2 regions of the Comamonas sp. Y33R10-2 genome follow, and region 2 is predicted to be linked to the other one. Evidence: predicted binding sites of a transcription regulator. Region 2 holds the regulator's gene; the other holds the start of a gene.

Region 1 (5,942 bases), 690 kb from region 2:
CCAAGGTGGGCTTTTGCAGCGATGCGCTTTCCATCAAACTGACGATTTGCGCAAAGCGGGTGCCCTCGCCTACGCTGTCCACGCGCACATCGACGACGCTATCTAAGTTATAGCTACCTGTCGTTACTGCATCGCCAGTAGAGCGCAAAACCGCTGTGGATTCACCTGTCAGCAGCGCCTCATCCGCATAGGTGGTGCCGCGCACGATGTGGCCGTCAGCGGGAAAGGCCTCACCCGCCAGCACCCGCACCACATCGCCCACGCGCAGGCGGCGTATGGCAACACGTTCAAACTCGCCCGCTTCGGTTTGGCGCAGCACAGAATCAGGCAGGCGGTTCATCACCGCCTCAAGCGCGCCAGCCGTGCGGTCGCGCAGGCGCAGCTCCAGCCAGCGGCCCGTGAGCAAGAAGAAAACGAACATGGTCAACGAGTCAAAAAAGACTTCTTGACCGAAAGGCCCAGCCGGGTCAAACGTGCCCAGCGTGCTGATGACGAAAGTGATGAACATGCCCAAAGCCACGGGCAAATCCATGCTCACGCGGCGCTGGCTGATGTCTTTGAGCGCGCTTTTAAAAAACGGGCCGCAGCAAAACACAATCACCGGCAAAGAAAGCACCCATGACGCCCAGCGCAGCAGCCTCTCCATCTCCAGCGACAAATCGCCGGGAATAGCCGTGTACGCAGGCCATGCATACATCATCACCTGCATCATGCATAGGCCCGCCACCAGCCAGCGCCACAGTGCGCGGCGTGTTTCAGCCTGCCGCAACTCACGCGCAAACGCATCGCGGGCTGGAAGTGCGTGATAGCCCGCACGCGATATCGCCTCCATCCACTGAGATGGAAGCACATGAGCGCTATGCCACTGAACACGAGCCCGGCGCGTTGCGGCGCTGACTTCAGCGGCCTTAACGCCAGGCACGGCTTTGAGCGCATCCTCAATCGTCAGCGCGCACGCAGCGCAGTGCATACCCTCAAGCACCACAAAAGAGTCCCAATCCTGGGACTCGGTCGCGTCTTCGAGAGCTAAAGCCTTGGAGCCTTGGCGAGCACCTTCAATAACAGGGCGGCCAAATGAGCGCCACTCTTGCGGATCATCCAACAGGTGCGTCAGCACCGGTGGCGAATGCAAAAAACCAGTCTCAGCAAGCATTTGCGGGGCCTCACTGGACTGGAAATTTGGGGATATGGACATGTATCAAGAGTAACCAAGCGAGATCATATAGACCTTGACATGCATCAACTCCCAGTTGCCCAATCTATCTATGCTTGTTTTCACAAGGCCCGCTAAACCAAAGGAGAACGCTATGTACAACCGTATTTTGATCGCCACCGATGGATCCGAACTCTCTGAAAAAGCAGTTCAGTCCGGGCTGGACCTTGCCGCACTGTGCGCCGCAAAGGTCATTGTGCTCAAGGTCGTCTCGCACTACCCGCGCAGCTACCTAGAAGGCAGCGACCTGCTGGACCACAAAGAAGCCAAGCGCATCGAAGATCAATGGACTGCGCAAGCACAGGGCCTGCTCGACGGCGTGAAAGACTTGGGCCACCAGCGCAAAGTTGCCGTGACCACTCACATCACTCACTCCGATTTAGTGGCGGAATCGATTGTGGAGGCAGCAAAAAAATTCGAGTGCGATCTGATCGTCATGGCATCGCACGGCCGCAAGGGCCTGCAGCGCCTGCTGCTGGGCAGTGAAACTCAGCATGTTCTGACGCACTCGCACGTGCCTGTTCTCGTGCTGCGTTAAGTTGCAAAAATTGGCGTGATAACGCTCACAAAATAAAAGCAGCTTGTGCGCAAGCTGCTTTTATTTTTAGGCTATTGCTAGCTGAAATGCTGCAAAATCAAGCACAGCTAGCTCACTTTTCAGGAGTTAAGCCAAAGGGGCAAGCTCCTGCAAAGAATTCAGTCTTGAATCGCAAAGCCAACGCGTGGCACGCCGCTGGGAGGAGGCGACTGAACCGCCCTCCCCCGACTTGCGCTCATGCCATCATCGATCAGGAAAAATCGTTCTGATACTGATCGCGCAACAGATTTTTTTGCACCTTGCCCATGGCATTGCGCGGCAGGCTTTTCACAACGTAGCAGCGCTTGGGCACCTTGAAATTGGCCAGTTGCGCTTTGAGTGCATCCAGAATTTTCTGCCCATCAACCTGCGCGCCTTTACGGGGCACGATGACGGCGATGCCGACCTCACCGAAATCCGGGTGCGGCACACCGATGAGCGCACTCTCATCCACACCCGCTAAGTCGTTGATGAAAGCTTCAACTTCAGCCGGATAGACGTTGTAGCCGCCCGAGATGATCAAGTCCTTGCTGCGCCCCACGATGCTGAAATAGCCGCGCGCATCTTGCATGCCTACGTCGCCGGTTTTAAACCAGCCATCGGCAGTGAACTCTTCGGCCGTCTTCTCAGGCATGCGCCAGTAGCCAGCAAAGACATTGGGGCCTTGCACTTCAATATTGCCAATTTCACCCGCCGCCAGCGGTTGGCCATCATCACCATGCACCCGCACACCCACGCCTGGCAACGCAAAACCAACCGTGCCACCACGGCGCTCGCCCTCGTTGCCGTAACGGGCATCGGGCTTGCAGGGGTTGGATGTGAGCATGGCGGTTTCGCTCATGCCATAACGCTCTAGCACGCTGTGGCCGGTGCGCGTTTTCCAAGCTCTGAAGGTCTCAATCAGCATGGGGGCCGAGCCAGAGATAAACAGCCGCATGTGGGCTGCCATATCGCGGTCCAGCCTGGCATCGGCCAGCATGCGCACATAGAGCGTGGGCACGCCCATAAAAACCGTGGCATCTTTGAAGCGGGCCATCACCGCTTCGGGCTCAAACTTGGCAAACCAAATCATGGGGCTGCCGCTGAGCAGCGCGCCATGAATAGCCACAAACAGGCCGTGTACGTGAAAAATGGGCAAGGCGTGAATCAGCACATCACCGGCCTGCCAATCCCAGTACACCTTGAGAACAGCGGCGTTGCTGAGCAAATTACCGTGACTGAGCATCGCGCCCTTGCTGCGCCCTGTAGTGCCGCTGGTGTAGAGAATGGCGGCCAAGTCATCACTTTTGCGGGCCAAGACTTGATGCGCATCGCTGTGGTGGGCAGCGCGATCTAGCAAGGTGCCTGTGCGGTCTGCGCCCAGCGTATAGACATGGCCCACGCCGTTGTTAAACGCCAGTTTGGACACCCAACCAAAGCAGCCCGGCGCGCACACCACCACCGCAGGCTCGGCGTTGCCAATAAAGTACTCCATCTCAGCACTTTGATAGGCAGTGTTGAGCGGCAAAAACACATGGCCTGAGCGCAGCGTGGCCAGGTAAAGCATCATGGCTTCCACCGATTTTTCCACCTGCACCGCGATACGACTGCCTTCTGGCAGCTTGAGCGAGGCCAGCAAATTGGCCATGCGCGCACTGCCATGCTCCAAATCAGCCCAGCTGTAATACAAACTTTGGCCGCCGGGCTCAATAGCCTCTACCGCCGTGGTTTGAAGGTCTGCAGGAAACGCTGCGCGCAGTGCGCTGTAAAGATTGGCTTGATGCATGTCGGTCAACGTGATTCATTCAAACTCAAAAACGTGAGCAGGTGCCGAGCTATCCGCTGAGCTTCAATTGCATCGTTCACCCGCTCCTGCAGCATACGTTCCCAGCCAGTGCTATGGCTGAAATAAGCTTCGTATTGCTAATCCAGCTTAGCAGCGCCGCGCTCACCACAAAACTCGTCCTGTGAGGACTTGGCGTTAAAACTGCGGTGAGTTTGCGTCGAGATTTGACAAGTAGCCATAGATTTCTTTAGATCCAGAGCGACAGCCCGGCCATTTATAGAGAAAGAAATCTCGCTTTGCTGTTTTTTTGGAAACTGCAGCTACTTCTTTTGCGCTGAAAAAGTGCTTGTTTGACGGGTGTGCTCGTAGAACCTTCCGTACTTCTTCCGTACTACGCACAAAAGTGTTTGCTTGAACGCCGTTTTTTTGAACGGTTTTCATACTTTTTTCATACTGCACAAACAAAAAAGCCCGCTTGTTAGCGGGCATTTTTGTTTGCAAGCTCTGGTTTAGCTTGCGATATTTGGTAGGCGCGATTGGACTCGAACCAACGACCCCCACCATGTCAAGGTGGTGCTCTAACCAGCTGAGCTACGCGCCTGTTTCGTTGATGAAGCAATTGTAGCACGGGTTTTCACTCATTTTTTGAGAGCGCAAACTTTCTCGCTACATACTGAAATTAGCGACGTCTGGCCGACCGGACTCCGGAGACGTTTGCCACGATGCTCAACACTTTGTTCAAGCGTCCAGAGTCAGCGACTTCCACTGTGAATGTCATCCAGGCCGTACCCTTCACTGACTGGGTTTGCACACCAATCACATTGGTCTTCTCGCGCGCAAACACATCTGAGATGTCGCGCAGCAAGCCTTGGCGGTCAGCTGCCTCAACAGCAACATCGACTGGGTAGACCGGGCCACCCTTGTCTACATTCTTGGGCTGACCCCAATCCACCTCGATAACTCGCTCAGGGCTCTTGGCAGCCATCTCGCGGAAGTTGCTGCAATCGCAGCGGTGCACGCTCACGCCCTTGCCTCGAGTCACAAAGCCGCTAATGTCATCAGGGGGCGCAGGCTTGCAGCATTTGGCTAGTTGCGTCATAAGGGAGTCAACGCCAACAACCAAAACGCCGCCACGCGATGAGTCATGTCCTCGCGCTTTACGCACTGGGGTGAACGTGTCTTCCTCAGGCACTTCTTCACTAGGGCGAAGTACGGCCTCAATGTTGCGAAGCGAGTACTCGTCTTTACCCACCACTTCAAACAGGGCGTCTGCAGATTTGAAACCAAGCAAGCCCGCCAGATCTTCAAGCTTGACGGCCGTCTTGCCTTCGCGTTGCAGCAGCTTTTCCACCGACTCACGGCCACGCGATACTGTTTCATGAGTCGCTTGAGCATTAAACCAAGCGCGCACCTTGGCCTTGGCTCGGTGACTCACTAGATAACCGAGGTCTGCATTGAGCCAGTCACGCGAGGGGCGGTCTTCCTTGGCTGTATTGATTTCAACGGTCTGACCACTCTCAAGCGCTGTGTTCAGCGGCACCATCGCGCCATCCACTCTGGCACCGCGGCAGCGATGGCCCAGACTCGAGTGGACCGAATAGGCAAAATCGACAGGCGTGGCGCCTTGCGGCAGCTCGATCACAGCCGCATCGGGGGTCAGCACATAGATACGGTCTTCAAACAAGCCGCGCTGCGCTGAGCCCGTCAAATCACTCCCCCACGCCAGCAACTGGCGTAGCACAGCAATCTTGGCGTCGTACTCACTAGAGGCGGAAACACCGGCATAGCCCTTGGTGCCCGCTTCTTTATAAGCCCAGTGCGCGGCCACGCCATGCTCGGCGTGATCGTGCATGGCTTGAGTGCGAATCTGAATCTCAATCGTGCGGCCTGCCTCATCGCGCACCACGGTGTGCAGCGATTGATAACCATTGGGCTTGGGTTTGGCGATGTAGTCGTCAAACTCTTTTTCCAACGGCTTAAATTGCTCATGCACCCAAGATAGTGCGGCGTAGCAGTCTTTAACCGTAGGCACGATGACGCGCATGGCCCGCAAATCAAAAAGCTGATCAAAACTCAGCGACTTGCCACGCATTTTTTTAACGATGCTGTAGATATGTTTGGGGCGCCCTTGAACCGAGGCACTAATGCTGTGCGCACGCAAATCCGACTCAAGCCGGCTGCGCATCTGCTCCATATAGATTTCGCGCTCGACCCGCTTCTCATCGAGTAAACGGGCAATCTGGCGATAGGTATCAGGCTCCAGAAAGCGAAAAGACAGGTCTTCTAGCTCCCACTTGATCTGCCAAATACCCAAACGATTCGCCAGTGGTGCAAAAACATAAAGCGCCTCACGCGCAATGCTGGGCGAAACAACAGCTTTTTCAGCT
Region 2 (5,942 bases):
TTGACGCCATGAATACCATAGGTTGCGCCACCCGCATCGGCCAGTAAATGCAGGCTGGCATCTCGCTCTTGCGCCAGTTTGACGACTTGTTGCGCAACCAGTTCGTCCGTAAGAGTTCTTGCCGCTTGCGGGCTCGCAATCAATTGCGCCTGCACATCATCGAATACAGAAACCGCGCCCAAGAATTGAGTCTGAACGGCCAAAACTCTGTCGCGCCAAAGTTCTGTTTTACTGCGTTGTGACTCAACAAGAATTGAGGGAGTTAAGCGATCGCTATCACCAGGCTCAGATACCAAGTCCTGCGTATCACTTCTTGTGAGATCAACTTGAACAGTCTTGAGCTTCAAAGCTGCAAAGGTCTTGAGCTGCTCTGCATTCGTAATTTTGAAACTATTAACGGGAAACGGATGGTGCAACCAGCCAGTCTCCAAATGAACATACATGCCAACGCGCAGTTGTCCTACATTAATATTAACAAAACGATTCACATCAAATGCTGAAAATAAGAGAGGACATTATTCCGCAGTTCTGCTGTCTCAGAAACATAACTAGGGTCTGTTGGGAGACAAATACCCACAGTCAAACCAGCACGATTGACTTATCGACACCAAAGACTGGGCCTGTAGACCAAATCCATCCATAGCGCCCATGCTGCAACGCCCATCAGCATCAAGCCCGCCATTCTGCATCCCCACTGCGCTCGCAATGCATTGACATGCGACTGCCCCAGACGCCACAGCCAAGGGCCCAGCAGCAGCCACACAGCGCCCCCCACGGCAAACGCTGCCATGGATAAAGCCCCTTGCCATGCGCCCCCACTTAAAGCGGCAACCAGTACTGCCGAATACAGCAAGCCGCAAGGCATTAAAGCCCAAGCAAAGCCTGCAGCCAAACTGCCGCCAGGCGCAGTCACCACAGGTTGGACCCGACTCCAAACAGAGCGCCCAGCACGCTCCAGCCACATGGGCTGGCGCGCCTGCACCAGCATGGCAAGGCCCCATGCCATCACGGCCACATGCATCAGCGCCCACAGCTGCTGCAGCGCTACGGCTTGATTCGTCAACCAAGCCAGACTTTCCATGGCGACAGCCGCCAGACTGCCCAGCAAGGCATAAGCGGCAATACGACCCAAATGAAATAAGCTGGTACGCAGCCATTGCCATTTTTGCAAGCTGTGCAACGCAATGACTTGTTCGGCATTGACTCCAGTGCTCACCCCAGCAGGTCTAGCGCGCGTGACCACGCTGCATGGTGCAGCGCACATCACAAGGCAATGGGGGCCACCTACAAGCCCCATGATCAAAGCAGTCCAAACCAGCGCAAACAACATGCGTCAGATGATGCGTGAAAACCGCGCGCGGGTACGGTCTGCCTGCAAATAGCGGTCAAACAACATGGCAACTCCGCGCACAAAAAACCAGCCCAGACCCGTGACCTTGAAGCCTTCATCAGACAACTCAATCAGGCCATTGGCCTGCATGTCCTTGAGCTCAGCCAACTCGCCTCCAAAATATTCACGGAAGCTAATCAGCCAAGCCTGCTCCATAGGCTCAAACAGAACTGCCCCCTGGCACATGATGGACATGATGACGGCGCGGCGCACCAGATCGTCTCGCGAAAGCGCCAGCCCACGCTGAACAGGCAATACACCGGCATCAATCGCGTCGTAATACTCTTCCAGTGTTTTTACGTTTTGACTGTAAGTCGCACCAACTTTGCCAATAGCCGACGCACCCAGTGCAATCAAATCGCAGTCTGGCTGGGTGCTGTAACCCTGAAAGTTGCGATGCAAACGCCCTTGGCGCTTAGCAATAGCCAGTGAATCAGTGGGCAGCGCAAAGTGATCCATGCCCACATACACATAGCCGCCGCTCATGAAGGCATCAATCGCACCCGAGAGCATGTTCAGCTTGTCCTGCCCCATAGGCAAATCGGCAGATTCAATGCGGCGTTGTGGCTTGAAACGCTCTGGCAGATGGGCATAGGCATACAGCGCAATGCGATCCGGCCTCAGCTCATTGACCTGAGCCAGCGTGCGCGCAAACGACTCTGGTGTCTGCTTAGGGAGACCATAGATCAGGTCCACATTGATGGACACAAAACCCAAGCGTCGTGCCTCAGCCACCAGCGCAAACACCTGCTCGGCTGGCTGCTCGCGGTGCACCGCTTTTTGCACCGCCGGATCAAAGTCCTGCACGCCAAAGCTCAGGCGGTTAAAGCCCATGTCCTTGAGCACTTTCAGGCGCTCATTGCTGACCGTGCGTGGATCGACCTCAATCGAATACTCGCCCGCTGCATCGAGCTTGAAATGCTCGCGCATTAGCGCCATCAATTGTTGCAACTCGGCATCGCTGAAGAAAGTGGGTGTACCGCCACCCAGATGCAACTGGCTGACCAGCTGACCCTTGCCGCAGTGCGCGGTGTGCATGGCTAACTCACGCGCCAGATAGTCCAAATATTCCGCCGCTTTTTCGTGGTGCTTGGTCACGATTTTGTTGCAGGCGCAGTAGTAGCAAAGGGACTCGCAAAATGGCACATGCACATAGACGGACAGTGGCAAAGCAAGCGCACCGGTGTGTGCTTTTCGCTGCTCCAATGCCAAAATGTAGTCTTCAGCTCCAAAAGCCTCAACAAAACGGTCGGCTGTTGGGAACGATGTGTAGCGCGGCCCAGGGATATCAAAGCGGTTCAGTAATTCGGGCGTTACAGCGGTCATAACTACTCGTCAGTGCGCGCACACACCTCACTAAAGACTGATAAAACAAGGCCATCAGAGCCCTTAAACATCAGCACCTTGAGGCAGGAGCGCATGGTTTTGAATGAATATGAACAATGTGCCCCAAGGCTTTCGCCCTGTCCTTGATGAAAATCAAGAGAAATCAAGGCAAGTGCTGCGACAATTTGATCTATCTCATCACCCAATACGAGGTCTATGAACGGCGCGATTTTCTCACCCGAGTTTGTCAGTGCCGTAGCTAAAGCCCATGAATCTTCAGACCATCAAAGCCTCCTGCTCCAACTGCAACCTCCGCGAACTGTGCATGCCCATGGGCTTGGACGACGAGCAACTGGAGCGCATTGATGAGATTGTGGCCACGCGTCGCAAGATCAAGCGCGGTGGACTGCTGTTTCGCAACGGCGAAGATTTCACCTCGCTGTACGCGATTCGCACCGGCTTCTTCAAGACCAGCGTTGCAACAGAAGATGGCCGCGACCAAGTCACTGGCTTTCAAATGGCGGGCGAAATTATTGGGCTTGATGGCATCGTCAACGACCACCACACTTGTGATGCGGTGGCGCTGGAAGACGCTGAAGTTTGCGTCATGCCTTTTGACAAGCTCGAGCAACTCTCCCGCGAAGTCACGGCCCTGCAAAACCATGTGCACAAAGTCATGAGCCGAGAAATCGTGCGCGAGCACGGTGTGATGCTCTTGCTGGGCAGCATGCGCGCTGAAGAGCGCCTCGCCGCATTCGTGCTGAACCTTGTGCAACGCCTGGCCGCCCGTGGTTTTTCCAAGTCAGAGCTGGTCCTGCGAATGACGCGCGAAGAAATTGGCAGCTACTTGGGACTCAAGCTCGAGACCGTGAGCCGCACCTTCTCCAAATTCGCCGAAGATGGCATTTTGGATGTCAAGCAGCGCCACGTTCGCATTCTGGATACCGAAGCGCTCAAGCGCATCGTCAACAGCCAGCAATGCCAGTGATTAAGAGCCGCTAAACCCACCCGAGTCTGCACTTTAGAGCGGCTACACCGTCAATATGAGCCGCCTTGGGTGGCGGCTCTCAAACCGGGCTGAGGCAACAGCCGCCAAGCTGTACCCGCCCCAATCAGTAGACGTCGCGGCGGTAGCGACCTTGGGCCAGCAACGCATCGACCTTGGCCTCGCCCAAAATGGCTTGCAGCGTCTGGTGTACCCCTTGACCCATGCCATTTAAGCTTCCGCAAACATAGATAGCCGCGCCCTGCTCCACCCAGCGCAGCAGCTCATTGGCATGGATATGCAGCAAGTCCTGTACATAGTGCGATTCTTTGCCGCTATCACTGTTGCGCGACCAAGCCTGATCCAGTCGCGCCAGATGACCGCCTTGCACCCATTGGGCCAGTTGCTCGGCACATATCGCGTCATGCAGAGGGCTGCGCTCGCCAAACATCAACCATTGGTCGCTGCGGCCCTGCTGCACGCGGGCTTTGATGTGGCTGAGCAAGCCTGCAAGGCCCGAACCATTGCCAATCAAAATCAGCGGCCGTTGTGCGTTATCACCCAGCCTAAAACCGCTGTGCGCGCGCACCGTTATCGCCTGCACATCGCCCAGCGCTATGCCGCGGCATAGCCAGTCAGAGGCCAAACCGGGCGAGCCATCGTCTCGCACGCTTTGGCGCACCAGCATCTGCAAGCTGCCGTCAGCCACGATAGAAGCGATGGAATAGTCCCGCGCACGTTCAGGATCGGCGGGCACGCACAGCGAGACCAGGTCGCCAGATTCCCAATGCGGCAACGCACCCGCCTGCGGCACCCAATCGAGCTGGTACAGCGCCCCGCCTTGACTACCGGGATTGAGCAAACGGCGCTGCGCCAGCACAAACGGCACGCTGGCTGGCGTTTGCAACCAGTCAGCGTCAGAGTCCTGCGCAGCGGATTCTCCCAACAATTGCTGGCGAAGCGCCCCGACGCGCGCTTGCCAAGCCTGCAGGCTCTGGGCATTCATGTTGTCTACGCAGATCAGCTCGCTGCTCGATCCACTGCTTGAATCGCCGTTTGCATCACTGCTTGAATCGCCGTTTGCATCACTGCTTGAATCGCTGTTTTCAGCGCTGGCCTTCAGCCACTCATGCACCTCAGTGCCAAAAGCGCAGAACTCTTGATATTCGCTGTCGCCCAGCGCCAGCACCACACTTTGGTGCCACTCCAGCTGAAGTTTTGAGGCCAGCAGACCTTGCACAAAGCCCAACGCGTGATCAGGCGCATCGCCCTCGCCCGTGGTGGATAACACCCACAGGCTTTGCATGTGCTGCTGCAAAAGGTCTTCAGTCAGCTTTTGCACGGGCAGCAGGCGCACCTGCAAACCGCCGCTGACCAGCATGTGGGCGGTGGCACGGGCCAGCGCTTCGGCTTGCCCGGTCTGGCTGGCATACGCCACCAACACGGCAGGTGCTTGCACATTACCTTGCGGCGCGCTGTTTTCTTCATCCTCTGCCTTGCGCTGTTTGCGCACTTTGGCGGCAATGCCCCAGCAAAGACCAGCATAAGCAGCTATTAAACCAATAGCACCAGAGATACGCTCTGGCGTCAAAATCCATTCCACAGTCATGCCCCAAATTGATTGATCCAGGCTGGCGTCTTCAGCACCGCTGTGCTTGCCCCAGTCTCATTGGCATGAGAGATCAGCACCGCCGCAATCGCATGCTGGCGCGCAAAGTCCATGCCTTCTTGCGGCCCCAGTACCGTGAGCACCGTCGCCAAGGCATCGGCATGCATGCACTCGGGATGAAACACGGTGACGCTGGCCAGATCATGCGTCACGGGCCAGCCCGTGCGCGGATCTAGCGTGTGCGAATAACGCCGCCCATCCACGCTGAACTGATGCCACAAATCCCCCGAGGTCGCAAAAGCGCCATCTTTGATGCTCACCACCAAAGGCTGAGCTGCATCTGTAGTGCCATTGCCCGCACCTAGTTGCACCTGCCATGCGCGCTCATCAGGGCGCTGACCCCAAGTACGCAGCTCGCCGCCAATTTCTAAGAGACCCGCAGCCCAGCCTGCGGCTTGCAGCTTTTGCACTGCCCAGTCCACGGCAAAGCCTTTGGCAATGCCGCAAAAGTCTAGTTCCAGCCCACCCGGCTGGCGCAACTGCTGGGTCTGCGCATTCCAATCCAAGTGCTGATAGCCGCTGGTTTGCAGCAGCCGCTCAATCACCTCAACGGCTGGCGTTTGCCCTTGATG

What was found. The regulator FNR, encoded in region 2, switches genes on or off when oxygen is low (the NO sensors DNR and NnrR bind a similar motif). The targets are predictions, from matches to a motif close to TTGATNNNNATCAA.
Region 1: a site for FNR is predicted at 1,230-1,243, ahead of KUF54_RS08150 (cation-translocating P-type ATPase). Genes of this name have one in related genera too.

The regions. Positions count from the first base shown of each region.
Region 1 is NZ_CP079925.1:1,813,130-1,819,071, forward strand. It holds gene KUF54_RS08150 (cation-translocating P-type ATPase) at 1-1,153, opposite strand, end outside; gene KUF54_RS08155 (universal stress protein) at 1,308-1,751, shown strand; gene KUF54_RS08160 (malonyl-CoA synthase) at 2,002-3,555, opposite strand; gene KUF54_RS08165 (hypothetical protein) at 3,751-4,044, opposite strand; tRNA gene KUF54_RS08170 (tRNA-Val) at 4,080-4,156, opposite strand; gene KUF54_RS08175 (bifunctional (p)ppGpp synthetase/guanosine-3',5'-bis(diphosphate) 3'-pyrophosphohydrolase) at 4,235-5,942, opposite strand, start outside.
Region 2 is NZ_CP079925.1:1,124,882-1,130,823, reverse strand. It holds gene KUF54_RS05120 (HD domain-containing phosphohydrolase) at 1-488, opposite strand, end outside; gene KUF54_RS05115 (sulfite exporter TauE/SafE family protein) at 599-1,330, opposite strand; gene hemN (oxygen-independent coproporphyrinogen III oxidase) at 1,334-2,716, opposite strand; gene fnr (fumarate/nitrate reduction transcriptional regulator Fnr) at 2,985-3,704, shown strand; gene KUF54_RS05100 (sulfite reductase subunit alpha) at 3,829-5,310, opposite strand; gene KUF54_RS05095 (FAD:protein FMN transferase) at 5,307-5,942, opposite strand, start outside.